DNA from 4 places in the Paraglaciecola sp. L3A3 genome. Region 1 is predicted to be linked to each of the others. Evidence: predicted binding sites of a transcription regulator. Region 1 holds the regulator's gene; each other region holds the start of a gene.
The links. The regulator sigma-54, encoded in region 1, starts transcription at its own class of promoters, with help from an activator protein. The targets are predictions, from matches to a motif close to GTTGGCACGNNNNTNGNNT.

Region 1 (7,993 bases):
AGTACTTTTAACTACGGGGGCAAAGGTGTCTTCTTCGTCATCTAAACCGGCCATACTCATCATGGAGTGTTCGGCGTCTTCACGGATAATATCAACCACATCATCTATGGTGATCCGGCCTAACAAGTGATTATTTTTGTCGACTACTGGTGCTGATAACCAATTATATCGTTCAAATAAATTGGCTACTTCACCATCTTCCATGTCTACGGGAATTGAAATCGAGTCTTTAATTAAAGATTCAACGGGGGTGTCAGGAGCGGCCGTGATTAATCTAGTAATGGCCACACCACCCATTAATTTATCTTCACTGTCTACTACATACAAAGTATCTGTATGTTCAGGCATATCACCTTTTAGCCGTAGATAACGCAGAATTACGTCAACATTAATTTTATGACGAAGGGTAATGGTATCTGTATTCATGATGAAACCAGCGGTTTCCTCACCATAAGATAAGCCTAATTCGGCTCTTTGCCTGTCCTGTTCGTCCATGGTTGCCAGTAAATCCTGAGAAACTGATTCGGGTAGAGTGCTGAGTGTTTCCACCAAATCATCAGTGTCCATCTCTTCGAGGGCGTCTGTGATTTTCTCCGGCAACATTGTATCTATGATGCCATTACGGACATCTTCAGATAATTCTTCTAATACATCACTATATAAATCAGGTTCAATTAGTGGCCATAAAATTAAACGACTACGGCTACGACTTGATTCCAAAAGCAAAGCAATGTCACAAGGCTGCAGTTGTTGCAGCATGTCTTTTACTAGCCCTGTATTATCATCTGCTAGTGCATCATCGATAGCATGAAGTTGGCTTTTTGTGCTTTTAGTTTTGAAGGTCTCTGGCATGAATTACAAATATTTACCCAATTAATAGAAAGATGAAATGATGATAGCGCATTGGATACACGCCCATAGTTTAATCGATAGTCGGCTGTAGGTCAGTACAAATTTTCTGAAGTTTTTGTTAAAAAGCAAAAGTATGCGCAGCTTATAAGTGACGAAGTCATGCTTGGTGTGCGAAGCACATTAAAGATTCTTATTCTTCCTCATTAAACTTATCAACAATCAGGCTTTCTACCGCGTCCAAGGCTGCTTGGGCATCTTTGCCTTCACTGACGACTTTAACTTCTTCACCTTGGTGGCTTTCTAACATCATTAGGCCTAACACACTATTGGCAGAGGCTTGTTTATCGCCTTGATATAAGGTGATTTCAGCATCAAATTGAGTGGTTAATTTTACTAATTGTGTTGCTGCTCGGGCGTGCAACCCTAGCTTATTGACAATAAGCAGTGTTTTTTCAATCCTTGGCATAGTTTACCTATTTAGTTCGCGGTGGCGAATTTGTACATCTGGATGTGAGTCACTAAACGTTTTAGCTAGGATTTCGGTGACATAGACAGATCTATGTTGGCCGCCTGTACAGCCTATTGCTATGGTCACGTAACTACGATTGTTTCTTTCTAAGTGGGGTAACCAAGTAGAAATTAAATTTTGAATTTGCCAAATAAATTTAGTCACTATAGGTTGTGAACCTAAGAATATTTGTACAGGACTGTCGAGACCTGTTAATTGTTTGAGATCTGGCTCCCAGTGCGGGTTAGGTAAAAAGCGGGCGTCAAATACGTAATCTGCGTCTTTGGGAATGCCATATTTAAAACCAAATGATTCAAACACTAATACTAATCTAGAACTTTTTTTACCCAAAATCCTTTCACGTACTATTTCAGCTAATTGGTGAACTGATAACTGATCGGTATCTAAATAAAGGTCAGCCCGTTCGGCAATAGGGGCTAATAATTTACTTTCAGCTTGGATCGCATCAGACAACGATTTATTTTGTTTAGACAGTGGGTGTAAACGTCTAGTTTCACTAAAACGTTTAATCAAAATATCATCACTGGCATCTAGATAAAGTATGGTTAGATTCCATGTAGAAGGTAAATAATCGAGAATTTCCACTAGCTCGTTAGTGTCTTTCGGTAAGTTTCTTACGTCGATACTTACTGCCACTTGATCGTATTCATCTACCACTGTGTGGGTCAGAGTGGGCAACAAGTTAACTGGGATATTGTCTACACAATAGTAACCGAGATCTTCCAATGCTCGTAATACTACAGATTTACCTGAGCCTGATCGTCCGCTGATAATGATGAGTTTCATTTAGCTCATAACCTCAAATAGTTCTTGATTAGTTTTTGCACTGCGAATTCTATGTAATGTATCTTTGTTCGTTAATTTTTGGGCAATCGCAGATAAAGTACCTAAGTGTTCGGATGCTTTTTCTTCTGGCACTAAAATAGCAATAAAAATATCTACAGGTTGATTGTCAATAGCATCATAGGGAATAGGTGTTTCACTGGTGACCACTATGGCTAAGACATTTTCTAGATCTTTTAATCTACCATGGGGGAGGGCGATACCATTGCCAATCCCAGTGCTACCCATTTTTTCTCTGCCGGTTAAACTGGCCAGTATGGTTGCTTGATCTATGTTGCTAATCACTTGAGACGCCGTTTGGCTAATGAGTTCAAGTACTCTTTTTTTACTAGTGCCCTGAACTGCACATAAAGTGCAGTCAGGGTGAAGAATGTCTTTAATTTCCATTATGGGATTCTATAGTTAATGGCGTTTGACTTTTTCCTTATGCCTAATCACTTGTCTATCAAGTTTATCGATTAAGCCATCTATTGCTGCATACATATCTGCATGCTCAGATGTTGCGAACACCTCCGTTCCACTGAGGTGTAATGTAGCTTCGGCTTTTTGACTAAGCTTTTCTACATTTAAAATTACGTGCACATTGTTGATATGATCAAAATGTCGTTCTAACTTGGTGAATTTAGTGTCGACATAGTCTCTCAAAGAATCTGTAATATCTACATGATGACCAGTAAGGTTAATTTGCATATCGCCTCTTCCTTCTAAAATTCGCCTATAATAGGCTCTTACGTTGGTTAGACGGGGGTATCAATAATGATTCCCGGTATTTTGCTATTGTTCGCCTGGCCACTTGTATACCTTGGTCGGCCAACAATTGTGCAATTTTGCTGTCGCTTAAAGGTTTACTTGGCTTTTCAGCTGCGACCAGCTTTTTGATCAACGCTCTAATGGCTGTTGATGAACATTCTCCGCCCGCATCTGTTGCTACATGGCTTGAGAAAAAATATTTAAGTTCAAAAATACCTCTAGGTGTATGCATATACTTTTGCGTGGTTACTCGTGAAATAGTCGATTCGTGCATGTCCACCATTTCTGCCACATCATTTAACACCATAGGTTTCATCATTTCGGGACCGTGTTCAAAAAATCCCATTTGTTGTTGTACTATACAATTAGATACTTTTAATAAGGTTTCGTTCCGACTCTCAACACTTTTAATAAACCATTTGGCTTCTTGTAAATGAGAACGAATAAATTGGCTATCAGAACTGTTTTTGACACTTTTACTCATGGCTGCATATTGCTGATTTACGTTCAGCTTTGGCAAACTGTCTGGGTTAAGTTCAACGGCCCAGCGACCATTTTTTTTGCTTACCGATACATCTGGAATAACGTATTCTGGTTCTCCAGTAACGATAGCCGTACCCGGACGAGGGTTGAGCGTTTGTAGTAAACGCATGGCTTCTCGTAACTCTTCTTCTTTTAGACGAGTTTTACGCATTAAGGTACGATAATCTTTACTACCAATCAGATCACAATAGTCGGTAATTAACATTTTGGCTTCTGCTAGCCATGGAGTTTCAGCTGCAAACTGTTTTAATTGAATCAGTAGGCATTCTTGTGCGCTTCTGGCGCCAGAGCCGATTGGATCGAGCATTTGAATACGTTTAAGTACCACTTCTACTTCATCTAACTCAATTTCTTCATCGTCCATGCTGGCCAATACTTCTTCTGTGCTGATGGTTAAATAACCACCTTCATCAATAGAATCAATAATGGCGATAGCTATGGCTTGATCGTTATCGCTGAAATGGGTCAGGCGCACTTGCCAAAGTAAATGGTCTTGAATATTGTCAGTGGTCTCACCTTGGAAAATTTGGTCGTCATCATGTGACGGGCCAGAACTGCTAACAGGTGAAGGCGCTGGGGCAGATGAAGCACTTAAATATTCATCCCAAGTGCTATCTAATGGTAAGTCTTCTGGAATATCGTTGTTTTGTAAAGCATCGCCTGAGTCAATATTGTCGACATTGACCTCTGAAGCGTCATTTGCGCCATTGGCATCATGATTGGTTTCTAAAGCTTTATCACCAGCACTATCAAATTGCTCGTCTACTTCCAATAGAGGGTTTGAATCAAGTGCCTCTTGGATCTCTGTTTGTAAGTCAAGTGTAGACAGTTGCAGGAGCTTAATCGCTTGCTGCAACTGAGGTGTCATTGTGAGTTGTTGGCTAAATTTTAACTGTAAAGAGGGTTTCATTTACTTCTTATGTTTAATTTATGTTTAATTCGTTGTTGATATCAGCCGAGTCAATTTATGGCTAACTATAGCCTGAATTGCTCACCAAGGTATACATCTCTTACACGTTGATCACTTAAAACTTCTTCTGAGGTACCAGATGCAATGAGTTCACCGTGACTTACTATATAAGCTTTTTCGCATACATCTAAGGTTTCACGTACGTTATGGTCAGTAATTAATACACCTATCCCTCGGTCTCGTAAATGTTGAATTATTTTTTTTATATCATTTACTGAAATAGGGTCGACCCCTGCAAATGGTTCGTCAAGTAGAATAAACTCAGGATCTGCTGCCAGTGCCCGAGCAATTTCTACACGGCGGCGTTCTCCACCAGAAAGGCTCATGCCTAAGCTGTTGCGAATATGGTTAATGTTAAACTCATCCAATAATGAGTCAGCCTGTTGTTCTCTTTGTTCTTTGGATAGCTCTTTGCGAGTTTGCAATATAGCCATTAAATTCTGATAAACAGTGAGCTTTCTAAAAATAGAGGCTTCTTGTGGTAAATAACCGATACCTTGTCGGGCTCGGACATGCATGGGTTGTAAAGTTAAAGCTTGTTGATCAATATATATTTCACCCTTATCAAGGGGGACTAAGCCAACAATCATATAAAAGGTTGTGGTTTTTCCGGCACCATTTGGCCCTAACAAGCCAACAATTTGTCCTGTGGATACCTCTAAGCTGACATCTCTAACAACTTGTCGTGATTTATAAGACTTGGCTAAATGAGAGGCTTTTAATACGGCCATTAAGGTTTTGATCCCTGTTGTTTGACGCTGTTAACTTTGTTTTTAGATTCGGGTTGGAAAATTGTAATAACCCGACCACTTTCTTGATTATTGCCTTGAGCAATGATTTGTTCAAGCTCCATGTTGAACATAATCGAATTACCTTTCACACTGCTGGAGTTTTGTTCGATTTGTGCATCACCTTTAAGTGATAAAGAGCGAGTATCTCTTCTGTACATGATTTCTTTAGCTTTGGCGGTAACTTTACTACCATCTTCCTGCTGCTGAGAATATTCTGCTGGATTGCCTGTGGCAATGAATATTTCATTTCCCTCACCTTGGCTGGCATCTACTTTGACTTCATCGGCGGTCACGACAAGGCTGCCTTGGCTAATTTGAACATTACCACGATATATAGCTTGCTTATTAATGCCATCACCTTCTTGATAATTAGAGGCAACTTTGATGGTTTGAGTAAAGTCTTCCTTGCCGGCAAATGCTGATGTCGACACTAAAATTGCAAGAACTAACTTAGTCTTGAGAAGATGGCTGGTAAACGGTTTTAACATGATCTAGTAACTCGTATTTTTGGGTTTCAAGGCTAACGGTAAAGCCGTTGCTGTTAATGACATAGTTTGGACCGATAATTTCTACAGCCTGATCTGAGGTCATGGTTTTGTCAATTAAATTTATTTCTACAAAACTGGTACGTATGGTTTGAACATAACCATCTTTATTTAAGCTCTTGATTTCGACATCGTTCTCGAATTGTAAACGTTGGTCTTCGTATAAGGTGCCTTCTTGTGCATTGACTTGCCAAGGATGTTCGGTTTGAGAAAATAGCAAATATTCAGGCTGCTTAAAGAGGGTAAATCCTAATAAATCATAGTTTTCCATATATTCTGCAAAAACTTGATGATTGATTTTACCGGTTTTATCGTAAAGAGTGCTACGCATTTTTTTGGCTTGATAATTTGGGATCCAAGCTTCTTCTGTTTGTGAAATGGGGATTATTTCTTCTTTTTGTAACCAGCCGGGTAGGCTTAAAGCTAATGCGAGAATAAACAATAAGCCGATACAGACAGTGACTCTATTCATACACTAGAGCCGTGAATTAATTGCAGCTGGTTATTGGCCAGTAAAATTAAATCGCACAATTCTCGTACAGCGCCAAATCCACCTTTTGTCCGGGTAACATAATGGGCACTATTGGCTACAACTGGATGTCCATCTTGTACACACACATTTAATGCGGAAAGTTGGAACATTCCTATATCGGGCATATCATCACCAATCGCAGCCGTTGAGTTAGTATTTAGACCAAGCTCGGCTTGTAGTTTTTCGAGGGCTGGGCGTTTGTTTTCACAGCCTTGTAAAATATGTTTTACCCCTAGAGAAGTCATTCTTGTTTCGACCATATTCGAACTGCGTCCGGTAATAATCGCTACTTCTATACCCATTTTTTGTATGGCTTTTATTCCGTAGCCATCTTTTGTGTGAAAGGCTTTTAGTTCTTCTCCATCTTGACCCATGTATATTCTGCCGTCAGAAAAAACACCGTCAACATCACAGGCCAGTAATTTAATTTTTTTTAATCTTTGCAATAAAGCACTGTTGATTGGGCCATATGGAGTATCAATTGAAGTCATTAAATAATTCCTGCTTGAAGTAATATTTGCATATTGATTGCGCCAATAGGTTTGTTAGCCGCATCCGTGACGAATAAAGAATTAATTTTATGCTGTTGCATCAATTTTAATACCTCAGCCGCGAGCATTTCAGGGGAGGCGGTTATACTATTTTGGGTCATTATTTGTTTGATTGTTGTGTGGTGTACGTCAATTTTGTCATCCAATACTCGACGTAAATCACCATCGGTAAATATACCGACTAATTGACCTGATTGCTCGACAATTCCAGTCATACCAAGCGCTTTATGAGATATTTCGACTAATGCCTGACGTAAAGTGTGTTCAGGAGTGACTAAGGGTAAAGCTTCTCCTTTAACCATGATATCAGCAAGGGATAATAGTAATTTTTTACCTAAAGACCCACCAGGATGTGACAGAGCAAAGTCTTCTGAGGTAAAACCTCTTTCATCTAGTAAGGCAACAGCTAAGGCATCACCCATCACTAGTGTGGCAGTGGTACTTGAAGTGGGGGCTAATCCTAATGAACAGGCTTCTTTGTCCACTTTTATACATAAATTTATATTGGCATATTGACCTAATGTGGATTTGGCATTTGAGGTCATGGCAATAATAGGTACACCTAAACGTTTAACTACAGGAATGAGTGCTAATAACTCAGCTGTTTCACCAGAATTGGAAATGGCTAATAAAATGTCTTGTTCGGTCAACATTCCTAAATCACCATGATTAGCTTCCGCTGGGTGCATGAAAAATGCTGGTGTGCCAGTACTGGCTAATGTGGCCGATATTTTATGACCAATATGCCCAGACTTACCCATGCCACAAACTATGACTTTTCCTTTGCAGGATAAAATAAGCTGGCAGGCTTGTTCGAAAGAATGATCGATATATTGAGTTAACTTCTCAATCGCCTGCTGTTCTATGGTTAATACTCTTAAGGCTGATTTAATAAATTCGCTCATAGTGATCAACTAAATAATAAATATTGATAACCGAAGAAACAGGCGATGAGACAACCACCTTCCACGCGATTAATTCGTCTACTGCCCCTTATGTTAAAGCTAAATACAAGGAGCAATACAGTGAGGCCTATCATCACATAACTATCTCGAGTGGCGGCGTTAGCATCAATAACGCCGGGGGC
Region 2 (7,993 bases), 2.2 Mb from region 1:
CTCAGTGCAAAAATGGTTCGGTAACAAATAGCTCGCTGGTTTTAGTTGTTTACCAAAATTATTATCCCTTTAATATTAAAGTGGTATATCAATGTTTATAAGAGAAAGTAGTGGTAGTCGATCAATTAGATATTAATAAATATCAATCTTTCAGTCGGTTTTTAGAGCAAGCATGCGGCATCGTTTTAGGTGAAAATAAGCAATATTTAGTTCGCAGTCGGCTGGCTCCTTTATTAAAAACTGCCAATGTCGCTAGTGTTGGTGATTATATTGATTTAATTATCAAAGGTGATCAAAAGGCTAGAGAATTGGCTATTGAAGCCATGACCACAAACGAAACCTTATGGTTCCGAGATAGTTATCCTTTTAAGTTACTTGAAAATACCATATTCCCGCATTTTGCTAATAATAGAACACAGTTAAGAATTTGGTCTGCTGCTTGTTCTTCAGGTCAGGAAGCATATTCCATTGCCATGACATTGTTAGACTATAAACAAAATACAGGGACTTCATTTCGTCCTAGTGTTGAGATTGTAGGCACTGATATCTCCAAAGATATGCTCGAGCATTGTAAAAAAGGTGAATATAATCCTTTAACGATAGCTAGGGGCTTACCCCTACAAAATCAGCAACGCTATTTTGACACTACGGCGAATGGTAATTTGACAGTCAAGCCTGAACTGAAGTCGCTAACTAATTTTAAATCAATAAATTTGTTAGATAGTTATAATTCGTTAGGACGCTTTGATATTGTATTTTGTCGAAATGTTTTAATTTATTTTTCAGCGGATGTGAAAAAACTAATCCTGCAAAAAATTGCCGCTTGCCTGCAAGAAGACGGCATTTTGTTCTTAGGCGCATCTGAATCCATTTCAGATTTATCTAATGATTTTATTTTGGTTCGCAGTGCTTCAGGCCTGTATTACCAAAAGAAACCTCGATAACTTCACTTATACCCTCACTAAAATACTCATTGGCACAACCCTTGCTTTTACTTTCTTCATAACGAGGAGAAGTAAATGGCAATTAGTTTAGATAAATTGATGGGGTTCCATCACAAAGCATTACAAGTTCGTACTGATCGGATGGAAATAATTGCTGGGAACCTAGCCAATGCCGATACTCCAGGCTACAAAGCTCGTGATATTGATTTTCAACAAGTAATGAAAAGTGCTCAATACGCACGAGATCACAACTTAACACGTACTAACGAAAACCATATTAAAGGCACAATGAAAGGTATTGGCGAGCTGCAATATCGAATTCCTCACCAGCCAGATACCGGTGATGGCAATACAGTCGATGTGCAAATAGAGCGAAATACTTTCTTAGATAACGGTTTACGCTATCAGGCGGGTATGGAGTTTCTGAACGGTAAGATTAAAGGTATGAAAAAGGCACTCAGTGGAGGTCAATAATTATGAGTTTATTTAATGTAATGGACATTGCAAGTACTGGCATGAGCGCACAAAGTGTGCGGTTAAATACCACTGCCAGTAATGTCGCTAACGCTAATAGTGTTAGTAGCAGTTATGGTGAGACATATAAAGCTCGTCATCCAGTGTTTGCCGCTGAATTAGATAAAGCATCACAGGGCCAAGGTGTAGGCTCAAGAGTGAGTGTTTTAGGTATAGTGGAAAGTAATAAACCACTACAAATTGAGTATAGCCCTGGTCATCCGATGGCTGACGAAAATGGTTATATCTATAAGCCTAACGTCAACATAGTAGAAGAAATGGCAGATATGATGTCTGCTTCTAAGGCTTATGAAACGAATGTACAAGTTGCAGATACCACTAAACGTATATTTAGAAATGTATTACGACTTGGACAAGGTCAATAATGATCTTTGGTCTTAGGCATCGTCAGTCAGAGGAAATATTGTGAGCACTATTAACGGTTTAAATAGTAATTTGTATTGGCAAGAAGAAACCACACCTGTGGCTGATGATAGTAATCAAACCTTGTCACAAGAAGATTTCTTTTCATTATTAACTGAGCAATTGGCTAATCAAGATCCAACTAAACCTGTTGATAATGATCAAATGGTGGCGCAAATGACTAGTTTCACTATGGCCGATGGTATTGAACAATTAAATTCTAAGTTTTCTGATTTTGCTACCTCTATGACGTCAAACCAAGCCTTACAAGCCTCTAGTTTGATTGGTCAGCAAGTATTATTACAAGGTGATGTTGGTTATATCGGTGGTGATGGACAAAGTGTCTCTGGTGTGGTGATTAACGATGAAACCGTACAAGAGCTTAACATCACTATAGAAACAGAAGCTGGCGAAATAGTCAGAACCATAAATGCCGGAACGCAAGCTCCTGGCAATATTCAGTTTAATTGGGATGGCACAGATAATAAAGGCAATCAAATGCCGGTCGGCAATTATGTGATTAAAGCCCAAGGTAAAATAGGTGACGAGTCACAGTTGATCCCAACAGCGGTAAATCGACATGTAGACAGTGTTAGTTTGGCTGCAAGTAGCCAAGGTATTATTCTTAATTTGAATGGTAACGTCAGTGTCACACTTGACGATGTTATTCAAATCGGTGGTTAACAGGAGAAATAAGTATGTCTTTTAATATTGCGTTAAGTGGCGTGTCAGCAGCCCAAAAAGACCTAGATACAACGGCAAACAACATTGCAAATGTCAATACTGTGGGCTTTAAAGAATCTCGTGCTGAGTTCGGCGATGTGTATGCTCAGTCTCTTTTGGCTAGTGGAAAAACTAAAGTGGGTGATGGCGTTATTACGCAAGAGGTTGCTCAACAGTTTACTCAAGGTAGTTTGCAATTTACAAATAACTCATTGGACTTAGCGATTACCGGTAATGGATTTTTTGGTACTGTTCCCGAACTGGATTCTCGTGATTTTTCTTTTACTCGTGCTGGACAGTTTAAGCTCAATTCAGAAAATTTTGTGGTCAATTCAAATGGTGACCATTTATTAGGTTTTCCTGTTAATTCTGATGGTACTTCATCTTCTGTCGCTTTAAGTACCACTGAACCGGTGCGAATTCCTGACTCTTCTGGCTCACCAACTCCTACTTCTGAAGTTCAAATAAAAATGAACTTGCCTGCAGGATCTGATGCTAAAGACCCAGACTTGTTTGATCCAGAAGACCCATTGACATATAACGCGGCTACGTCGGTGACTGTATTTGATACCTTGGGTGATAGTCATGTGATGACTTATTATTTCGTAAAAGATTTAAACGCTGCTTCTGCAACGCCACAAAGAAATGAATGGTTAGGCATTACATATGTAGATGATCAACCTCTTAATACTGAGGGAGATACCATCGGTTCTATCCCAACGACCGGTGATAATGTTGTTGGCGAAACCTCATTAGGTGCAGCTAATGGAATTGCCGCTTATAGAATGACCTTTAGTTCAGGAGGTGATTTTGAATCTATACAAAATGCTGATGGCACCAGTGTTGCCACTGGAGATGTTGTTTCTGAGGCTTTAGGAGCATCTATCTTGACGAATGGTTCTGATCCTTCTCAAACTATCATCACTAACTTTAATTTAGACTCCATTAATGCAACAGCCAATGAGCCTACTCAATACGCTTCTAGTTTTGAAGTGACGTCATTAGAACAAGATGGATTAGCTGTAGGTCGATTAACGGGGATTGAAATTGGAGCTGATGGTTTAGTTCGGGCTACGTATTCGAATGGTACATCTGAGCCTATTATACGTGTGGCGTTAATACGTTTTGCTAATGACCAAGGGCTAAACCAACAAAGCAGCACCCAATGGCAAGAAAGTATTTTATCTGGCGAAGCATTAGCTGGTGAAGCTACTACTGGGACCTTTGGCGATATTAACTCTTCAGCCCTAGAACAAGCGAATGTCAATCTTACTACAGAATTAATTGATATGATTATCGCTCAACGAAACTTCCAAGCTAACTCCCGAGCGTTAGAAATCAATAACCAATTAAATCAAACAGTATTGAATATACGTTAATCATTGATTGAGGTACTTTCAACCCATAAAAAAGGCTGCATTTCGCAGCCTTTTTTATGGGTTGAAATGCAGAAAAAGCAGTGGATAGTGGGTAGGAGATAGCAGGAGCAAAAAACACACTGCAGAATAGCGCAGACTGAGCAGAAAAACTAAAGCGTGTCACAGAGTTACACTGAGAAGAGCCATTACATTATTAAAATCAAAAGCCGATCACAGAGGCTTCGCTACACAGAGAAAAGCCAACAGCAGATCCTAGTAAATAGGGGATAGGAAATAGTTAAAAAAATCAGTTCAAGAGTAAAATTATCACCGACCTCAAAGTCCGTGATTCCTGCATGTTGTTAGCAGGGATCCATTGAAGGTAGCCGCGAATGACGAGATACGAGCCGCGGGGAAAATATAAAGGCAGATCCTAGTAAATAGGAGGTATCACTCGACCACAAAGTCCGTGATTCCTGCATGTCGTTAGCAATAAACCATTGAAGGCAAGCGCGAGATACGAGTAACGAAAAAAGTAACCGCAGATTCGATATTCTAGTGTCTTGTCACTGTTCAATCTTTTACTCCTAAATATCTCCTAGGATCTACCGCCTTTTTACTGCTTTTATCTCGCCCCTCGATATTCGCAACTTTCTGTTCATGGCACCTTAATTGCATTTATTTAACTAAGTCCCATAAATGTCAAGAATCAGTCATGGATAAAATGCTTTACATTGCCGCTAGTGGTGCCAAACAAGATTTAATTGGTACTTCTGTGCGGGCGAATAACTTAGCAAATACTCAAACTGTTGGTTTTAAAGCTTTGCTTGAACAGTCTCGTGCCATGCCTGCTTTTGGAGAAGGATTACCAACCCGCGTTTTTTCTATGACTGAAAGTCCAGTCAATAATTATGCTGGTGGCTCTATGATAAAAACAGATCGAAAGCTTGATTTAGCTGTTCAAGGTGATGGTTGGTTTTCGGTACAAGATGCTAATGGCAATGAAGCCTATAGTCGAAATGGCAGCATGCAAATTGGTGCCAATGGTGAGCTGAAAGACTCTCACGGTAACACTATGGTAGGTGATGGGGGTCCTATATTTTTACCTATACCTCTCTCAGAACTTGATATCGCTACAGACGGTACTTTGTCGGTTCGGCCTCAAGGTGCGCCTGAAACCATCTTAGAAGAAGTGGGTAGATTAAAACTAGTTAATCCAGACGTCCGCAACATGGTAAGGGGGGAGGACGGACTCTTTCGATTAAAAGATGGTGAACAAGCAGACGCTGATGCTTTAGTCAATATACATAGCGGTATGTTGGAAGGAAGTAATGTCAATCCAGTAGATGAAATGGTCAGTATGATCGGTCTGCAACGACATTATGAAATGCAAGTTAAATTAATGAAACAAGCTGAGACATTGGATCAACGTGGTAACCAATTACTCAGAATTATTTAGATTAATGTAAAAAACAGAATTTTAGGAGGCACCCATGCATCCAGCATTGTGGATAAGTAAAACAGGTTTAGATGCTGCACAAACAGATGTCGCAGTGATTTCGAATAACTTAGCGAATGCTAGTACTGTTGGCTTTAAGAAAGACCGAGCGATTTTTGAAGACTTGCTGTACCAAAATATTAATCAGCCTGGTGGTCGCTCCTCTGCTGATACTGAGTTGCCTTCAGGTTTAATGGTGGGAGCAGGTAGTAAAGTGGTTGCCACCCAAAAATCTCATACTCAAGGCAATATGTTAACCACAGAAAATTCTTTGGACATGTTGGTAAATGGTCGAGGATTTTTTGAAGTATTACAGCCAGACGGCACCATTGCTTATACCCGTAATGGTCAATTCACTTTAAATGATCAAGGCCAAGTTGTGACTCCTGGAGCTGGATTCTTATTGCAGCCAGAGATCACAGTACCTGAAGATGCACAACAAATAACTGTATCCCAAGACGGTGAAGTATCTGTGACTATAAACGGTGAAGCTGAACCGCAAGTGTTAGGACAAATCACTATATCTGATTTTATCAATGCCACGGGTTTACAACCTATCGGGCAAAATCTGTATGTTGAATCTGCAGTAAGTGGAGCGCCCATTCAAGGGGTGCCAGGTTTACAAGGTTTAGGTTCAGTTGTGCAAGGGGCTCTAGAAACGTCCAATGTGAATGTAACCGAGGAGCTAGTCAACCTTATCGAAAGCCAACGTTTGTATGAGATGAACTCGAAAGTTATTTCGGCAGTGGATTCTATGTTAGGCCAGGTTATCCAACAACTATAGTGAGAGAGTGATTGTGATGAGTCTGTCAATGTTGCTAAAAATGTATGTTTTGGGTCTAGGCTTATGTTTGTTGACTGCTTGTCAGTCTACAGGTTCTAAAACCCCTTTGCCTAATGATCCATTTTACGCACCTATATTGTCTGAAGAGCCAGAACAAAAGATTGTTGATGATGGTTCTATATTTCAAGCTGACATGGCGAATAGCCTCTATTCTGATGTGAAAGCCAGACGAGTAGGCGATATTATTTCAGTTACCTTACGAGAAAGTACTCAGGCTACAAAATCAGCTGGTTCCAGTAACTCAAGAGAAACAGGAATGGATTTAAGTCCTATTCTTGGTTTAGGTGGTAATGCGTTAAATATTGGTAATCAGTCGATCCAGCTGGGGATTGATTCGTCCAAAGACTTCACTGGCGACTCGTCAGCGAATCAAAGTAATAATTTGTTCGGTAGTATTTCGGTCACTGTGGTTAAAGTGTTACCCAATCAGAATTTATTAGTCCGTGGTGAAAAATGGTTAACCCTAAATAACGGTGATGAATACATTCGTTTAACTGGAGTGGTTCGCCCTGCAGATGTTAGCCCTACTAATGAAATCACCTCGACCAAGATTGCTAATGCACGCATTCAATATAGTGGTACAGGTGAATTTGCATCCGCTCAAAAAGAAGGTTGGTTAAGCAGCTTTTTTTCCTCTGAATACTGGCCTTTGTAGCTAGGAGATTATGATGAAATTTACAATCAGTTTAATGGTGTTAACTAGTTTATTGCTTAGTCCATTCTCTTCAGCACAAAGAATTAAAGATTTAGCTAGAGTACAAGGTGTGAGAAGTAACCAATTAGTGGGATATGGTCTAGTGGTCGGTTTGCCGGGTACCGGCGAACAAAGTCCGTTTACGGAACAAAGTTTCCGCACTATGTTATCAAATTTTGGCATTAGTTTAGATAGTGGTCTCAAACCAAAGATTAAAAATGTGGCTGCTGTAGCTGTACATGCAGAATTACCTCCTTTTATTAAACCAGGTCAGACAATCGATGTCACAGTGTCTTCGGTTGGCGAGGCTGCCAGTTTACAAGGTGGTACTTTGATCCAGACCTTTCTGAAAGGCTTAGACGGTAAAGTTTATGCCATAGCTCAAGGGAGCTTAGTGGTGAGTGGTTTTGGTGCCGAAGGGGGAGATGGCTCTAAAATTGTGGTGAATACGCCTACAGTGGGTCGTATTGCTAATGGCGCTCTTGTAGAGCGTTCAGTGCCGAGTGGATTTATGCAAGAAGACTATTTAACCCTTAACTTGAATAACCCTGATTTTTCTACAGCTCAAATATTGGCTGACACTATCAATCGTCGTTTGGGCGCCGATCCAGCTAAAGGATATGTGATAGCTACACCTATCGATGCAGCTTCAGTGCGAGTAACAGCACCCAGAGAAGTAGGGCAAAGAGTAGGATTTTTAGCCACATTAGAAAATTTTGAATTTACCCCAGCAAGAGCTGCTGCTCGAGTGGTAATCAACAGCCGTTCTGGCACGATCGTGATTGGCCAAGATGTCAGATTATTACCTGCAGCTATTACTCATGGTGGGTTAACTGTGACGATTGCAGAAAATCAAACCGTCACTCAACCCAATGCATTAGCAGAAGGTGAAACAGTGGTGACTACCCAATCCATAGTGGATGTGAATCTAGATGATACTCGTATTTTCAAGTTTGACCCAGGTGTCACACTCGATGAACTAGTTCGTGCGGTAAA
Region 3 (7,993 bases), 2.3 Mb from region 1:
GGTAATTTGAATAAACTTGACGAATACGCCTAGCACTTTGCATATGCTGTTCAGATACCACCATAGGCATAACTCGGCTGATAGAAGCTTCTACATCAATTGCTGGATAGTGTCCTGAATCGGCTAAGGTTCTGGATAAAACAATATGCCCATCCAAAATGGCTCGTGCGGCATCAGCGATTGGATCTTGTAAATCATCGCCTTCAGTTAACACAGTATAAAATGCCGTAATTGAGCCTTGATTTTCGTTGCCATTACCAGCTCGTTCTACTAAAGCAGGTAATCTTGCAAACACAGATGGTGGATAACCTTTGGTAGCAGGAGGTTCACCCACGGCTAAAGCTATTTCACGCTGGGCCATGGCATATCGAGTCAGAGAATCAATTAACAATAAAACGTTTAATCCTTGATCCCTAAAATACTCCGCAATAGTGACCGCCGTTTCACAACCTTTTAAACGCATAAGGGGTGATGTATCAGCAGGTGCCGCTACAACTACAGACTTTTTGCGTTCTTCCTCACCCAATATATCTTGAATAAACTCTTTTACTTCTCGTCCCCGCTCACCGACTAGCCCAACTACCACAACGTCGGCCTTTGTTCCTCTAGTCATCATGCCCATCAAGACACTTTTCCCCACTCCAGAACCAGCAAATAAGCCCATACGTTGGCCTGTACCTACTGTCACCATAGAGTTAATCGCTCGTACCCCAACATCTAAGGATTCGGTAATAGCTTTTCGGGTTAAGGGATTCATAGGTGGCCGAGTTAAGGGGACTCGTTTTTCTGCTTTAACTGGGCCTAAGCCATCAAGAGGTTGGCCATTACCATCAACAACTCGGCCTAATAATTCCATTCCAACCGCTAGACCTTGTTCACGATTAAGTGGTTGCACACGAGAGCCAGGCACTATACCTTTGACGGCTTCAGTTGGCATTAAATATGTAATATCTTCGGCAAACCCCACCACTTCAGCCTCAATTTCTCCATCAACGGTTTGCACTAAACATTGACTACCTACAGGCATTTGGCAACCGACAGCTTCAAGGGTAAGACCAATACCGCGCACTAATTTACCACTAGCAACAATAGGAGAATGGGGCACTTGATCTTTTAAGCTTTTGATCCGTTCTAGTAAAGACGTTGACATAAACTATTCGTCCGCCTGGCCAACGTGAGCCAAACCTTGCTCTAATAAAAATTTATCTAATACATCCTTCACCCTTCGTTCGACTGTGATATCCACTGCGTTAGATCGAGTCACTAATTCACATCCTCCGGTAGATAATTCAGGGGCTTCGACTAATTGCCAATTATGCTTATTGATCTCTTCTTCAGTAAAATGATTTTTGACTAATAGAATGTCATCTGGATTCAGATGTATTTGATAGAATTTCTCTTGGATGGGTAGCGCTTTTAAACCTTCTCTTAAGGCCTGAAAGATCAGATCCGAATTAGTTTTCACTTCACTACGAATTACGGAACGAGCCAAACTTACTGCTAACAACACGAGTTCTTGTTCAAGTGCTTGCTCAACCTTTGCCACTGGATTTTGCAAACTGTCTATTAGTCCAACCCAAGTTGCTAAGTGTTGTTTTATATGTTCTTCACCCGATAAGAAGCCTTGTGCGGTACCTTCTTCTATTCCTTCAGCGAGTCCTGCTTCTTTACCTTCAGCAAAACCTTGTTGGTATCCTTGCTCTTTTCCTTCACTTTCGCCAAGAGCAAAACCTTCAGCATGGGCAGCAGAGCGAATGGCTTCTATTTCTTCCGCTGTTGGTGGTAATATTTCAATTTCTTCTTCGGGAGGTTCGTATTTCCAATTAGGCCGACGATTAAATGCATTGGTTGTGTTTTCGTCTTCAGGCTTTTTATCCTCTCCAAGATAAGGTGGCTCCCATTGTTTTATTTCATCACTTTCTTGTTCAACTGTCATAATAACCACCTACCGCCAAGTTTAGCTATTTTACAAGAATTCATCACCGCCACCGCCGCCTAACATAATCTCTCCAGAGTCAGCTAAACGTCTAGCAACAGATAAAATTTCTTTCTGCGCAGTTTCTACTTCACTAATACGCACAGGTCCCATGGCCTCAAGATCATCCAGCAACATATCGGCAGCTCGTTTTGACATATTTTTAGTGATTTTATTTTTCAGGTCATCTTCGGCACCTTTGATTGCTTTAAGTAAGGCATCTTGTTGGACTTCTCGTAAAATGGCTTGAATGGCTCTATCGTCCACGTCAGCTAAATTGTCAAAGACAAACATTAAATCTTGGATTTGCTGACTCATTTCTTCATCTTGCTCACGAATAGCATCCATTAACTGACCTTCAATATTGGTATCTAAATAGTTCATTATGTCTGCAGCAGATTTCAACCCACCCATTTTGGCAGCTTGAGTACCAGCTTGACCGGCAAATTGTTTCTCCATTATTTCGTTTAATTCTTGTAAAGCTGCCGGTTGAACTTCTTCTAAGTTAGCCACTCGCATCATAAGGTCTAAACGTACTTTTTCGGGGAACTGGCTAAGGATTTCAGCTGACTGTTCAGCCTCCAAATACGACATTACTATGGTTTGTATCTGTGGATGCTCATTGCGAATAATACTAGCCACTTGTTTAGAATCCATCCATTTCAACGAATCTAAACCTTTCGCGCCTGAGCCCATCAGAATTTGGTCAATTAAGTTGGCAGCTTTATCTTCACCTAAGGCTGAAGTCAGTGCACGTCTAACAAAGTCAGTGCTTTGGAAACCTATGGTGCTGTAATTTTGAATCTCTTCAATAAAATGTTTATGCACAGCAGTAATTTTAGGCTGTGTCATATCATCAATTTGGGCCATTGCTTGACCTAATTTTTGTACTTGCTTAGGCTCTAGATGTTTTAGGATCTGCGCAGCATCGTCTTCTGTTAAACTCAATAACAAAATAGCTGCTTTATCGACGCCTTCTAACTTACTGACGTCATATCCTGATTCTTCTTTTTGCTCTTCTTCAGCCACAACTTAGCCCTTAATCCACTGATTTAAAATTGAACCTAGATTAATCATCTAACAACATCCAATTTTTCACTACTTGGGATGATAATTCTGGTTCATTTGCCACTAAGGCACGTACCGCTTTTAATACATCTTCGTCTTTATGAAGATCTGGCAACATAAAAGTACCATCTGCTGCAAAGCCTACTTGCGACTCATCAAATTCCTCAGCTAATAAACTAATAGTTTCATCGCCTAAATCTAATCCTTCGTCTGCATCATCTTCATTAACTTTTATTTCGTCAGGATAAATCAACTTGCGAACCATAGGTCTGACAACAAATAAAATCAATAATGAGATAATGAAAAGCCCACCACCTAACTTGAGCATAGGTAAAAAGGTAGGATCTTCCCAGAATGGTAAATCTTCAACCACCACATCATCAAGGCGACTAAAGGGAATACTCACCACTTCAAGGGAATCGCCGCGAGTCACATCAAAACCAATCCCACCTTGTAATAGTCGACGAATATCTAAAAGTTCAGCTTGGGTTCTTGGCGTAGAGGTAACAGAACCATCTTCAGCTACAGAATTAATATAGTCTAGTCCAACTGATACGCTTAAACGACGGATCACACCAACTTGTTGTTTAGTATGACTGAAAGTGGTGTCTAATTCGTAATTTCGAGTTTCTTCTTTATGGCTACGACCCGGTGTTGATTGAGTCGTATTGCTATTTGCCACTTCAGGAATATTTGAATCAAGCGGCGGCTGATTAGTTAATGCCCCAGGAATCCCTGCTATCACACCACCGATACTATTATCTTCTACTGTCATTTCGCTTCTGACTGCAGGTAAATCAGGATTATAGCTACGCTGGGTTTGTTCAACGGAGGTGAAATCCATAGTGACATCTGCTTGAGCAGTATATTTTCCTAATCCCAAAACAGGGATCAAAATTGAGTCAATTTTTTCTATATATTCTTGTTCACGTTTTTTCTCTATTTCGTATTCTTTACGCGAACGTGCCGCTTCAGCACCTTGAGACCCCGAATTTAATAAACGTCCATTGCTGTTAGTAACAGTCACTCGATCTGGTTCAAGTCCTTGTACCGCAGAAGCAACTATATCTATTATTGAATTTACTTCTTCGCTGGTGATGATAGCTCCACGTCTAGGTGTAATAACCACAGTAGCGCTTGCTTGCTTTTCTCTTCGAGCAAAAACATTTTCTTTAGGTAGAGCTAATAATACTTTAGCTCTTGAAATGGCACTTATTTCTTCAATAGTACTAGCAACTTGTTGCTCTCGAGCATGTTTTAACCGTTCTTTTTCAACTCGCTGGCTGACCCCAAACCCCATATCTTGCATGATAATATCAGCACCAGCAGATTCAGTTTGGTTTAAACCTTGTCTAGCTAAACCTAACTTAATGTTTTGATATTCATCGCTCGCCACCTTGATTGTGTTACCTTCAAGTACATAATCTATTTGCGCTTGATCAAGATAATCAAGAGTTTCAATTAACTCTTGCGTTTCCATAGTCGCCAAAGGACGATAATCAGGCTCCTGCGCCCACATTAAAATAAATACGGCAATGGCTACACAAATGACTAAAGCGACAACTAAGGTCACCTGACGAATAAAATCAGTATTTCCCACCGAGTCCATAAACCCTGGTTTTTGTTCTGCTGTTGAATCGTCAGAATACATATCAGTATTCATGTCAGATACAGCTAACTCTGTACTCGCTGCTTCAGCCACTTTTTAGCTCCTAAACCGGCATGTTCATGATTTGTTTGTAAGCTTCCAATACTTTATTTCTAACTTGTATTGTTGCTTCGAAGGCGATGCTTGATTTTTCTTTAGCAACCATGACATCAGCCAAACTTAAACTCTTATCACCCATTTCAAAGGCAATTGCTTTGTCTTTTGCTTCAAGTTGCATACTATTTACGGTATCAAGTGCATTACCTAATAAATCTGCAAAGTTTTGCGAGGAAGGATTCCCTTGAATAGCTTCAGGCGTCCCAAAATCCATTTTGCTTTGAGCGGCCATACTTTGCATTTCTTGGTAAAGAGACTGTGCTTTTATATCCATGACATACCCCGGTAACTAGTAACTTTAAATTGCGAATTAATACAAGTAAAAGCAAAGTAAATGCCAAATTATCATAAAGTGACAAATATAAAAATAAACCATAAATATCAATGACTTAAAAACCAAAAAAGATAGAATGGAGCGTCATAATATTGACAAACAACCAATAAAGCAGATAAAAAAAGTCGCCTTAACTGGCGACTAAAGGGAGAGTGATGGTGACGCTATATAAAAATTAATGGACTCATTAGGCAGGTAATTCAATACCTACTTCACGCATTTTTGCTAATTTATATCTTAGAGTACGTGGACTAATACCTAAACGCTCAGCAACATCTTTTCTACGACCTTTGCAACTTTGCAAAGTATCCAGAATAATTTGATGTTCTTGCTGACGTAATTCTGAGCCTAGTTTACTGCTATCTTCTTCCACTATTTGCGAATCACCTATAGCTGGTGATGAGGAAACCTCTTGTTCGATCATCAAATCAATCGCATCAATTTGTTGACCATCAGCTAAAATAAGCGCTCGCTGAATAACATTTTCTAACTCTCGCACATTACCAGGCCAGCTGTGTTGCAATAACTTACTACGACCAGCCGCTGTCAGTTTTGGGATAACACTGCCTTGTTTTTGGCAATGGCGTTCGATTAAATGCTCTGCTAAAGGAACTATGTCACCCGCTCGTTTATCCAGTGGTAACCAAGTTAAAGGGAATACATTTAGGCGATAATATAAATCTTCTCTGAATTCACCCGCCTCAACAGTTTGTTTAATATTGCGGTTACTGGTTGCTACAACACGTACATCTAAAGAAATAGTTTTACGACTACCTAAGCGCTCAACTTCTTTTTCTTGTAACACACGTAATAACTTGGCTTGTAAACTTAGGTCCATTTCACTGATTTCATCCAGTAAAATAGTGCCACCTTGAGCTTGTTCAAATTTACCTGGGCAGGCTTGTAAAGCACCGGTAAATGCACCTTTGTCGTAACCAAATAAGGTAGCTTCTAGCATATTTTCTGGGATCGCAGCACAATTTATCGCCACAAATGGTTTTTCATTTCTGGGTGATTGATCATGGATAAATCTAGCTAACACTTCTTTACCAGATCCACTAGGGCCCAAGACCATAACGGACGCATCAGAGCGAGCTACTTTTTTAGCTAAATCTAATAATTGAATACTACTAGGATCATCTACAATTGGCGTTCTTGATTCTACTTTTTGCGCAGGCGCATAACGTCCAACAAGGTTTAATAACACTTCAGGGGCAAAAGGTTTCGACAAATAATCAGTAGCGCCATCTCGCATAGCTTGTACAGCATCGTCAATAGTGGCATAGGCGGTCATGAGCAATATTGGTAAATTGGGGTATTTGGTTTTAATATTCTTCAGCAGTAATAAACCACTCATACCACCCATTTGAATATCACTTACCACTAAATCAATATTTTGTTCAGATAGTTTAATTAATGCCTGCTCACCACTGTCAGCTTCTACTACATGATAATTGCCCAACAATAGTGTATCCACTAAAGCTTCTCGCAACCCTGCATCATCTTCAACTATTAAAATTTTGGCTTGAGTCATTTTCTAGCTCCTCGCCGCATCGGCTGTATATTTTTGAGAATTGTTAGCGTAGACAACATCTTTCTCGCTAGAATTATGTTGATTGAAAGTGGGTAAACAAATGGTAAAACTTGCGCCACCATCAGCAGTATTCGACACTTTTACTTTGCCTTGGTGTGATTGAGCCACGCCTTTCACTACGGCTAATCCTAAACCAGTACCGTTACTTTTAGTGGTATAAAATGGTTCAAACACTTGCTCCCTAACCACTTCACTCACACCAGGTCCATTATCAGAAACTGATAAGTTTACCCAATCAGGTTTAGTAGTATCTAAATTTGCAGCTAGTGTAATAACAGCATTATCAGGGATAACTTCTAGGGCGTTGTGGATCAGATTTTGTATGGCTCCACACAGTGCAGTTTTATTACCTAAAATAACCACATCAGGATCTGGCAATAACAGTACTAATTTAGCTTTATGTCTGAGTACCATGGCATCACTACCTTGCTGTACTTCATTCAATAGGTTTTGTAAGGATATTTCTGTGACAACTTGCTCTTTGCCACTTTTAGCAAACAACAACATGTCATTCACCTGGCTTTCTAGATCCCGTAAACGTGAGATTAATTTATCACTGAATTTATCTCGCGAGGATTTATTCAATGTCCCATTGGATAAGTTTGCCGCATATAGCATAGCTGCTGATAAAGGAGTTCGAATTTGATGAGCCAATGAAGCCACCATTTTCCCTAGAGAAGATAATTTTTGCAGATGACCAATACGTTGTTGTAATTGACGAGTTTCAGTTAAGTCAGTCAAGACAATTAGTTGACCTGGTTCTTTAATTAATGGGGTAATCGACAATTTAACTTTACGCCCATCATGTAATGACACTTCATGACCATCATCGGCTTGAGGTTTAAAGGATCTAAGAATAATAGTACGCCACAACTGGCCTTCTAATGGTTCACCTAATAGATCTTTTGCTAAATCGTTTGATTGTTTAACCACACCTTTACCATCCACCACGACTACACCTGCGGGCATAACTTGCAATAAATGTTCTAGCCGATTAGCTTGTGAACGCAGAGACTCCAACTCATTATTATCCACTTCTGAGCTTGTATTTTGAAATAGATCATTTAGCCCAGAACAACGATAGTCCGAAGATGAATGTAAACCTGTATCAACTAACATATTTGGTATCCCCATATATTCCTCGTGTCAAAACTTAGACAGAATAATTACATGGAGACTAAAGCACATCTCATGCCAATAAAAATACCTATATAATTCAATTAATTACATGAATTTCATAGAATTATCAAACGTCAA
Region 4 (7,993 bases), 390 kb from region 1:
TGTATAGATATTACAGTAAAAAGGGATTTAGGTAATGTTATCTGATATAGCTAATTTTATTAGTTCACCACTGGTGCATACGCCATTACTATTTGTATTTTTTAGAATATTAGTTACTTTTAACGTATTGCCAAAAACGTGTAAATGGTTATCTTTGCTACCCATTTTTTGGCTGTATGTTTGTTCCTTAACCTACCCAAGTGCACTGATGATTAAGCACTTAGAAGATCAATATGACGTAGTTTCACTAGACTCCAACAAATGGAAACAAACGGATGGCATAGTAGTATTGGCGTGTTATTACTTTGAGGATGATGAGCTCCCATTTGTTTCCCATTGGCCTAATTGCTCACTACAACGTAATTTACACGCCAGTTTAATGTATAAAAAGTACCCACTTCCTATTTATCTAGCAGGAGCAGTTTTAGGCCAAAACCAAAAAAAATCGATAGCCGAGCGCAATAAGTCATTCTTCGAAATTCTAGGCGTTAAAAGTCAGGATATAATCACCGCATCACAAGGCAGAAATACTCAGGCGGAAGCTGTGGCTCTAGCACCTTTATTGAAAGGTAAACGCATTTCTTTAGTGACGTCAGCTAGCCATATGCCAAGAGCTGTGCAATATTTTGAAGAACAAGGTCTTGAAGTTGTACCAATCCCTGTGGAGCACATGAGTAATAGAAAAATTGAACCCATGTTAGGTTTGCCCAACGCTCGAAGCTTATATAGAAGTGAGAGAGCCATACATGAATATTTAGGTTTAATTTATCAGAATTATCTACGTTAAATTGCAATGGCATCAATAATTTCGTAATAATAACCAACTATAACGATTAAGATATAAAGATAGAGGCTGACATTAAGTGAATAAAATTGTACCAATATTTTCTGGAGGAGGGACTCGATTATCCGCGCATATTGGTATTTTGGATGCATTAAACCAGCTAAATGTGAGCTTTGATCATATAGTTGGAGTATCTGGCGGTTCGATAGTCGCTTCTTTATATTGCTCGGGGATGCCTTTAGAGCAAATCAAAGAATTAGCAATAGAAACTGATTTCAAGAAATTTAAAGGCTTCAGCCTGCTTACCTTATTATTACAAGGGGGACTCAGTAATGGTGATAAATTTGAAGCATGGATAGACAACAAGCTCGGTGGCAAAACATTTTCTCAAATATCACACCACTTAAATATTTTAGCCACAGATGTGAATGGCGGTGGGCCGGTAACCTTTAATAAAAAAAATTCACCACACTTAAAAGTATCAAAAGCAGTTAGGTTTTCGATGTCGATCCCTCTATTTTTTAGTTTTCAATCTTATAAAGAACATATTTTAGTTGATGGCGCCATTTTATCAGAAGACGCGCTATATCAAGATTGGGCTGATGATGGTACGCAAGTCATTTGTTTCAGATTAAAAAGTGATCAAGTGGCAGATAAAAAATTTAAAAAAAGTTGGTTGCCTATAAAACAATATGTGATGATGCTTGTTAGAACTTTTATGACAGCAATGTCTAGAGAGTACGTACATGACCAATACTGGAAAAATACCATAGTTGTAAATACTGGCAAATTATCTCCTGTAGATTTTAATATGACGGTCCAGCAGAAAGAAGACTTATATTTGGCAGGTTATCAAACAGCACTAGAATTTGTACCTAACCGAATGGAAAGAGATCGAGATACTAATAAAGTATCCTAAGGGAATATGAAGTGAAAAAACTTAGAAAATATGCAAATAAACCATTCATTGGTCCTATTATAAAAAAAATTATTAATTTTGAAGTCAGTCGGCAAGCTAACAAAATTTCAGCTCACTTTTCTGAATATTTAAGTCCAGTCCTAGCATTAGAACCATCACTACAAACCGAAGCTTATAAAATTCGTCATGAAGTCTATTGCCGAGAATTAAAATTTGAGGAAATGAAGCCAAGTGGTTTAGAAATCGATGATTTTGATAGTCACTCAACCCATTGCTTAATTCAACATATGCCTACAGGTGAATACGCGGGTACAGTTCGAATTGTAAAGTCAGCAAATGAAAGCCAATTATTGCCTATCGAAAAGTACTGTATGAGTTCGATAGACGAAGATAATGTTCATCCAAATGATTTTCCAAGAGAAGAAATTTGTGAAATATCTCGACTAGCAGTCCCAGCCCAATTCAGAAAACGTCAAACAGATAAGTTTAAAGGCTCAGCCACAGGTGTAATTAACCAAACAGTCTATTCTGAAAAAGAACTCAGGTGTTTTCCATTTATTGCGGTAGGTCTTTATCTTTCAGTCGCATCAATTTGTTTACGCCAAGGGATAAAGCATTGCTTTGTTATGATGGAACCAAGACTTGCACGGAGTTTACGCTTTGTTGGTATTCCTTTTGAACAAGTAGGGCCCGTTGTGGAGTACCATGGAAAAAGAGCACCATATTATATAAGTAGACATCTGTTGATGAATGGCCTAAGTCCAGGTTTTAAAAGTATGCTTAAAAACATAGATAAAAAAATTGAAGCACAGTACAAATCAACACAGCCAAAGGTTTAAAGATCTGTCAGAAAAATTTACATTCCATGTAACTCATTTTCGGGAAAAAAAATCAACCACTTGTTTTTAAACAACTTTTTAAAACTGGCACAAAGAATGCTTTAGGTATTATGATTCAGAAATTCTCCATAACAAGGAAATGCAAAATATGAAAAATTTAATAAGTAAAACAAAATTACTATCTGCTAGTTTAGTGCTTGCGATGGGTGTTGCCGGCAGCGCGACTGCAGCAACAGTTACTTTTGGTGGGCAAGCAGCGACTGATGGCTCTGCAAAAACAAGTAACAAAATTGACGCAAGCAACATAATAACTGATGTAACTCAAGGTTATTTCGTTGAGACTTTTGATATTGCTACTGAAGTTCCAGCTTTTTCTGGCATTCCTGGCACTCAAAATACGGCTTACAATGTTACTACACCGGTAAATGCTACCGATGCAGCGGATAATGGTGCTAACCCAAGTGCAGGTTGTGCAGTTAATTCGCCACTAGCCCTTACTCAAAGCGCTCCAGGCGTAGTAAATGTAAGAAAAGGCTCTGTTACTAGTGTTGCAGCAGCTCCTGCTAATGATACAACATGTTACGCTTATACCACTCCACAAACAGCTGGCGCACAACCTAGTTATGTAGATATCGATTATAGTAGCTTTTTAACATCAATCGGTGGTTTGGTTCCAAACTTAGCTGGTTCTAGTATTAACTATCTTGGTTTTTACTGGGGTTCTGCAGATATATATAATTCATTTGAATTTTACTCAGATGATACCTTGTTAAAAACAATAACTGGTCAAGAATTATTCGATGAACTTGGTGGAACTTCAGGTGACCAAGTAGATGATAGAACAAATGTTTACGTTAACATCGACTTTACTATTGCTGAATCATTCAACAAATTTCGCGTACTGACCTCTGGTGTTGCCGGTGAATTTGATAATATCGTAATTGGATTAGATAAACGTCCAGACATTCAAGTTCCAGCTCCTACTGGTTTAGCTCTATTAGGTTTAGGCTTATTAGGTCTAGGTTTTGGAAGAAGATTAAAAAAATAAGTAACATTAAAGTTTACTTAAAAAGAGCGATTTATAATCGCTCTTTTTTTTGCGTTATTATTTATCACTATTAATAATTATCCTCCTATATACTTATTTTTTTAACAAACCATTCAATCTTTCAATTTTAATCTGATAAAGTACGAGCAATTCGTATCACGCAGGTCAAGATAAGTGAGACAAAAATGGATATAGTTAATACTCTTAAAAAAAATCTAGACTCAGACTTGGTCACTATTTTATGTGAAAAACAAGCAAGCGGTCAGTATGGAAAAACTACATTTGCTACACCAGAATCGCTTTATGCTGCAATTGTTGTAAAAGCACCTAATGCTTTACCAGATATTCTAAAATTAGCAAACGAAATAGGATTTCACCTTGTTCCTCTGAGCAGTGGTAATAATTGGGGTTATGGCTCAATTCCCAAACAAAAATTAACTAAACCATTGATTATATTAGATCTGGGACAGTTAAAAAAAATAACCCCAACTTCTAAAGAATTAGGTCTGATTACCTTACAGCCGGGTGTGACTCAGCAAGAGCTATATGATTATTTAAAACAAAATAATTGGGATTATATGGTTCCTGTCACTGGCGCGGGCCCTTCATGTAGCATATTAAGTAATGCCCTTGAGCGAGGCTACGGCATCACCCCAAGAACAGACCATTTCATGGCAGTAAACGCTCTGAAAGCCTATTTACCTCATCCTGAACTATGTCACACACAATATAATTCCGCTGTATCAGAGTTAGATCAATCAAAAGATGACTTCATAGACAAAACATATAAGTGGGGTTTAGGGCCCTATTTAGACGGACTATTTACCCAGAGTAATTTAGCCGTAGTGACTGAGGTGACAATAAGATTAGCTCCCAAACCAGTATACTTTAGCTCTTTTTACCTGCAGATATTTAATAACGATAACTTTCAAGACTCGGTTTTGCTGATCAGAGAATTTTTGAAAGATTTCGAAACAATTACTGGCTCTATTAATTTAATGGATCGAAATCGACTTATTTCCATGACTGCACAAAATCCTAATGGCACTGATAAACATACCAATATGACACAAGAACAAGTTATCCAGCTTGCAAACAATAAACGTTTACCAGAATGGATGATAGTAGGGTCACTCTATGGCACAAAAACAATTGTAAATAGTGCGAAGAAGGAATTTAAGAAGAGAGCAAAAAAAATCGGAAAAGTGTATTTTTCAGACAGCTTGCTATTAAAACTAGCGACAACTTTAGCTAAAGTGCCCTTACCATCACTATCAGCAATTGATAACATAAAAAGCCAGTTATTATCTTTGCAGCAGGGACAAGAGATAATGTTAGGCAAACCTAACCAAGTAGCGCTGCCACTCGCATACTGGCGTAATCCAAGAGTCGAACCGAACAAAAATAATGCACTATCTCCTGCACAAGATGAATGCGGGCTGTTATGGTATGCCCCTTTAATTCCTATGCTCCCGGAAAAGCTAGCTGAATTTGTAAAGTTTGTTAAATTAACAACGCCCAAATACGGCATAGAACCTCTAATTACCTTTACCAATTTAAAACACGATTGTATTGATTCAACAGTTCCCATCGTTTTTGATTTACACAATAGTGAGGCCAAAAAATCAGCTCACAACTGCTTGGATGAATTAATTTCCGAAGGAAAAAAACGAGGGTTTGTTCCTTATAGGATGGATGTAGTGCAACAACAGAAGCTTGATCCAAATCAATTATTTTGGAAAACAGTCAATTTACTTAAAGAAACAATTGATCCGAATAACGTAATCTCACCTGGTAGATACGCACCTTCAGCAAATGATTAAGTAATGGGAATTTGTAAAAATAAGTATGATTTTTTATAAACAACTGTAATAGAATGAGTTTACATAAGTCGAAGAACGAAAAATTTAAGATATGTTTTCTCATAAGTAATTGGGTAATATAGTTTTTACTAATGGAGTTAGAATGCGTCAGAAGTTAATCAGTTTATTATTGGCTTTATCAGTCATACCGCTTATAGGATGTAATAAAAAAACAGAGCAGGAGTATATTGAATCCGCTAGAGTTAGTTACATTAATCATGATATTAATTCTGCAATTTTAGCTCTTAAAAATGCGATTATTATTGAGCCATCAAACTTCAATACTAGAGTGAAAATTGGTCATTTTTACTTCGAAAAAAGTTTATACGAAGAAGCTGAAAAAGAGTTGAGAAAAGCCCTAGAACTCGGTGCGCCTGCAGACTTAGTCATCCCCCCACTAAGCAGAACAATATTTTACCAAAATGACTTTTTCCGAGTGATTAATTTAACAAAAGACTTTAAAACAGACGATAAAGCGATATTGAGCTCCGTTAATTTATTCAATTATTTATCTAAATTTAAGACAGAAGAAAATGTTGAACAGATCGAAATAGGATATTTAGAAAATGATGATCAACTTATAGCAAGAGCATACCAATCACTGGCCATTGGAAACTTAAAGCAAAGTGAAGAAATAATAAATACTTTTCAAAACCAAGATAAAAATAAATTAGAAAAACTCTTATTATCGAGTTTAGTCAACACCTTTCTAGACAATAAACCCGAGGCTATAGAAGACTTAGAAAATGCAGTAGCAATTGCACCTAATTATTATGTGGCCAGATTTCAGTTAGCTGAAATCTTAATTAAAGCCGATAGGCAAAACGAAGCAAAATCACATGTAAATTTTCTGTATGACATAAATAGTAAAAGCGCCTATATAAACCTATTAAAAGCACAGATTGAATTTAAAAACGAAAAATTCGAAGATTCATTTTCTTCAGTGGAAACCGCGATTCAAAATGGTATCGATAATACTGTGAGCAATTTATTAGCAGGAGTGACAGCTTACCGAACAAACAAATTAGAAAGTGCATATAGGTATTTAAGTAAAGTAGCACCAAGCCTTCCTAATAATCATTTAGGTAAAAGGTTATTAGCTGAGGTGCAATTAAGGCTAGGCTACACGGATAACATTGAGACATTAATGTCAAACTTCTCAGGAGATTCAAAATATGAATCAGAGCTTTACTCGAAAGCTGGAATAAGGATGTTTCAACAAGGAAACCTAGAAAAAGCTAAAAGTTTTCTTAGTAAATCGAACTCAATTACACCTAATAACTCGGAAAATTTATTAAAAGAAGGGCTAGTGAGGCTATTGAATGATGATTTTGAAGGAATCAAAAATCTCGAGCATGCTATTAAGTCCAATGAAGAGTTAGACGAGGCTTGGATGCTATTAGCACAAGCTCATGTACAAGCCGGCGATATCGATTTAGCCCTCGAAACAGCTCAAAAGTGGCAAAAAATCGATTCAGAAAATGGTACTGCCCTTGAGGCATATATCTATTTACAGATAAATAAAAATACTGAAGCCCGAAAATTACTTGAAAATAATTTAAAACAAAATTCGGAGCACCCCATATCTACTCGTTTTCTTATGCTTCTCAATGCGAGAGAAAACAGATTACCCGAAGCTAGAGAGCTCGCAGAGCGATTAGTTTATATGGACTTGAGTAATCTCCAATCTATGATAACTCTCACCAATATTGTGGTAGATCAGAAACAAGTAGAGCAACTAGAGCCATTTTTTACAAAAATAATCACAGATAACGCTGATGACAACGATATAACTATGACGACGAAAGCCGCACTCGCCTTATTATATAATTATCAAAAACAGCCGGAGAAAGCCATCTCACTGCTTTCAAATATTGTCGAACCTTCAAAAGAAATATTTGCCGCTTTAGGGAATACTTATTTTGCACAAAAACAATTTAATAAGGCGTTTGACACTTATTCACAATGGAAGGAAAGATATCCTTCAGACAAAAGAGCTTGGCTTTATGCTCTAGAAGCCCTAAATGAAAGTGGAGACTATAACAAAGCACTTATAATGGCGAATGAGGCAACTAATTTATTCCCTCACGAACAAGGCTTTGACATATTTATCGCGAGCTTTTTGCTAAAAACAGGAAAAGTTCGAGAATCAAGAGAAAAACTTGATGAATTAAAGAAGCAAAATATTAACAACCCTTTACTCAAGCTCTTTGATGGAGAATTAGCTTTATTGCAACAAGACTTTTCAACGGCCGCTTTATTATTAAAAGAACACTACAACTCTACGCCTTCTTTTGAGACAGCAAAGCTGTTAGCAGACTCCCTAGCTGGCTTAGGAAAGGCTGCAGAAGGTGCAAAGTACTTAGAACAAGAGTTAATAAAACTACCGGCTCGCTTTAAAGAAATACATTATGTCGCCGAGTTCTACAGCACACATAGTATGTATGAAAAATCAGCAGAGCATTATGAATCAATTATTACTAGGTTTCCCGACCATTTAATTACATTAAATAATTACGCAGATGTATTAGTTAAATTAAG

Region 2: GQR87_RS06525 (flagellar basal body rod protein FlgF) is a predicted target of sigma-54. The motif match lies at 4,621-4,639, and genes of this name have one in related genera.
Region 3: fliE (flagellar hook-basal body complex protein FliE) is a predicted target of sigma-54. The motif match lies at 5,132-5,150, and genes of this name have one in related genera.
Region 4: GQR87_RS17655 (PEP-CTERM sorting domain-containing protein) is a predicted target of sigma-54. The motif match lies at 2,626-2,644, and genes of this name have one in related genera.

What each region holds. Positions count from the first base shown of each region.
Region 1 covers NZ_CP047023.1:4,628,164-4,636,156, reverse strand. Annotated here, with positions in the region: gene mgtE (magnesium transporter) at 1-852, opposite strand, end outside; gene GQR87_RS19145 (HPr family phosphocarrier protein) at 1,043-1,318, opposite strand; gene rapZ (RNase adapter RapZ) at 1,322-2,167, opposite strand; gene ptsN (PTS IIA-like nitrogen regulatory protein PtsN) at 2,168-2,611, opposite strand; gene hpf (ribosome hibernation promoting factor) at 2,627-2,914, opposite strand; gene GQR87_RS19125 (RNA polymerase factor sigma-54) at 2,940-4,427, opposite strand; gene lptB (LPS export ABC transporter ATP-binding protein) at 4,493-5,218, opposite strand; gene lptA (lipopolysaccharide transport periplasmic protein LptA) at 5,218-5,766, opposite strand; gene lptC (LPS export ABC transporter periplasmic protein LptC) at 5,729-6,295, opposite strand; gene kdsC (3-deoxy-manno-octulosonate-8-phosphatase KdsC) at 6,292-6,846, opposite strand; gene GQR87_RS19100 (KpsF/GutQ family sugar-phosphate isomerase) at 6,846-7,811, opposite strand; gene GQR87_RS19095 (calcium/sodium antiporter) at 7,817-7,993, opposite strand, start outside.
Region 2 covers NZ_CP047023.1:1,560,174-1,568,166, forward strand. Annotated here, with positions in the region: gene GQR87_RS06495 (chemotaxis protein CheV) at 1-31, shown strand, start outside; gene GQR87_RS06500 (protein-glutamate O-methyltransferase CheR) at 111-944, shown strand; gene flgB (flagellar basal body rod protein FlgB) at 1,020-1,418, shown strand; gene flgC (flagellar basal body rod protein FlgC) at 1,421-1,843, shown strand; gene GQR87_RS06515 (flagellar hook assembly protein FlgD) at 1,884-2,564, shown strand; gene flgE (flagellar hook protein FlgE) at 2,579-3,982, shown strand; gene GQR87_RS06525 (flagellar basal body rod protein FlgF) at 4,677-5,420, shown strand; gene flgG (flagellar basal-body rod protein FlgG) at 5,455-6,243, shown strand; gene flgH (flagellar basal body L-ring protein FlgH) at 6,260-6,958, shown strand; gene GQR87_RS06540 (flagellar basal body P-ring protein FlgI) at 6,972-7,993, shown strand, end outside.
Region 3 covers NZ_CP047023.1:1,609,652-1,617,644, reverse strand. Annotated here, with positions in the region: gene fliI (flagellar protein export ATPase FliI) at 1-1,150, opposite strand, end outside; gene fliH (flagellar assembly protein FliH) at 1,154-1,936, opposite strand; gene fliG (flagellar motor switch protein FliG) at 1,967-3,004, opposite strand; gene fliF (flagellar basal-body MS-ring/collar protein FliF) at 3,045-4,745, opposite strand; gene fliE (flagellar hook-basal body complex protein FliE) at 4,756-5,082, opposite strand; gene GQR87_RS06740 (sigma-54 dependent transcriptional regulator) at 5,330-6,676, opposite strand; gene GQR87_RS06735 (PAS domain-containing sensor histidine kinase) at 6,680-7,855, opposite strand.
Region 4 covers NZ_CP047023.1:4,235,018-4,243,010, forward strand. Annotated here, with positions in the region: gene GQR87_RS17640 (YdcF family protein) at 35-787, shown strand; gene GQR87_RS17645 (patatin-like phospholipase family protein) at 864-1,703, shown strand; gene GQR87_RS17650 (PEP-CTERM/exosortase system-associated acyltransferase) at 1,715-2,542, shown strand; gene GQR87_RS17655 (PEP-CTERM sorting domain-containing protein) at 2,691-3,590, shown strand; gene GQR87_RS17660 (FAD-binding oxidoreductase) at 3,776-5,413, shown strand; gene prsT (XrtA/PEP-CTERM system TPR-repeat protein PrsT) at 5,556-7,993, shown strand, end outside.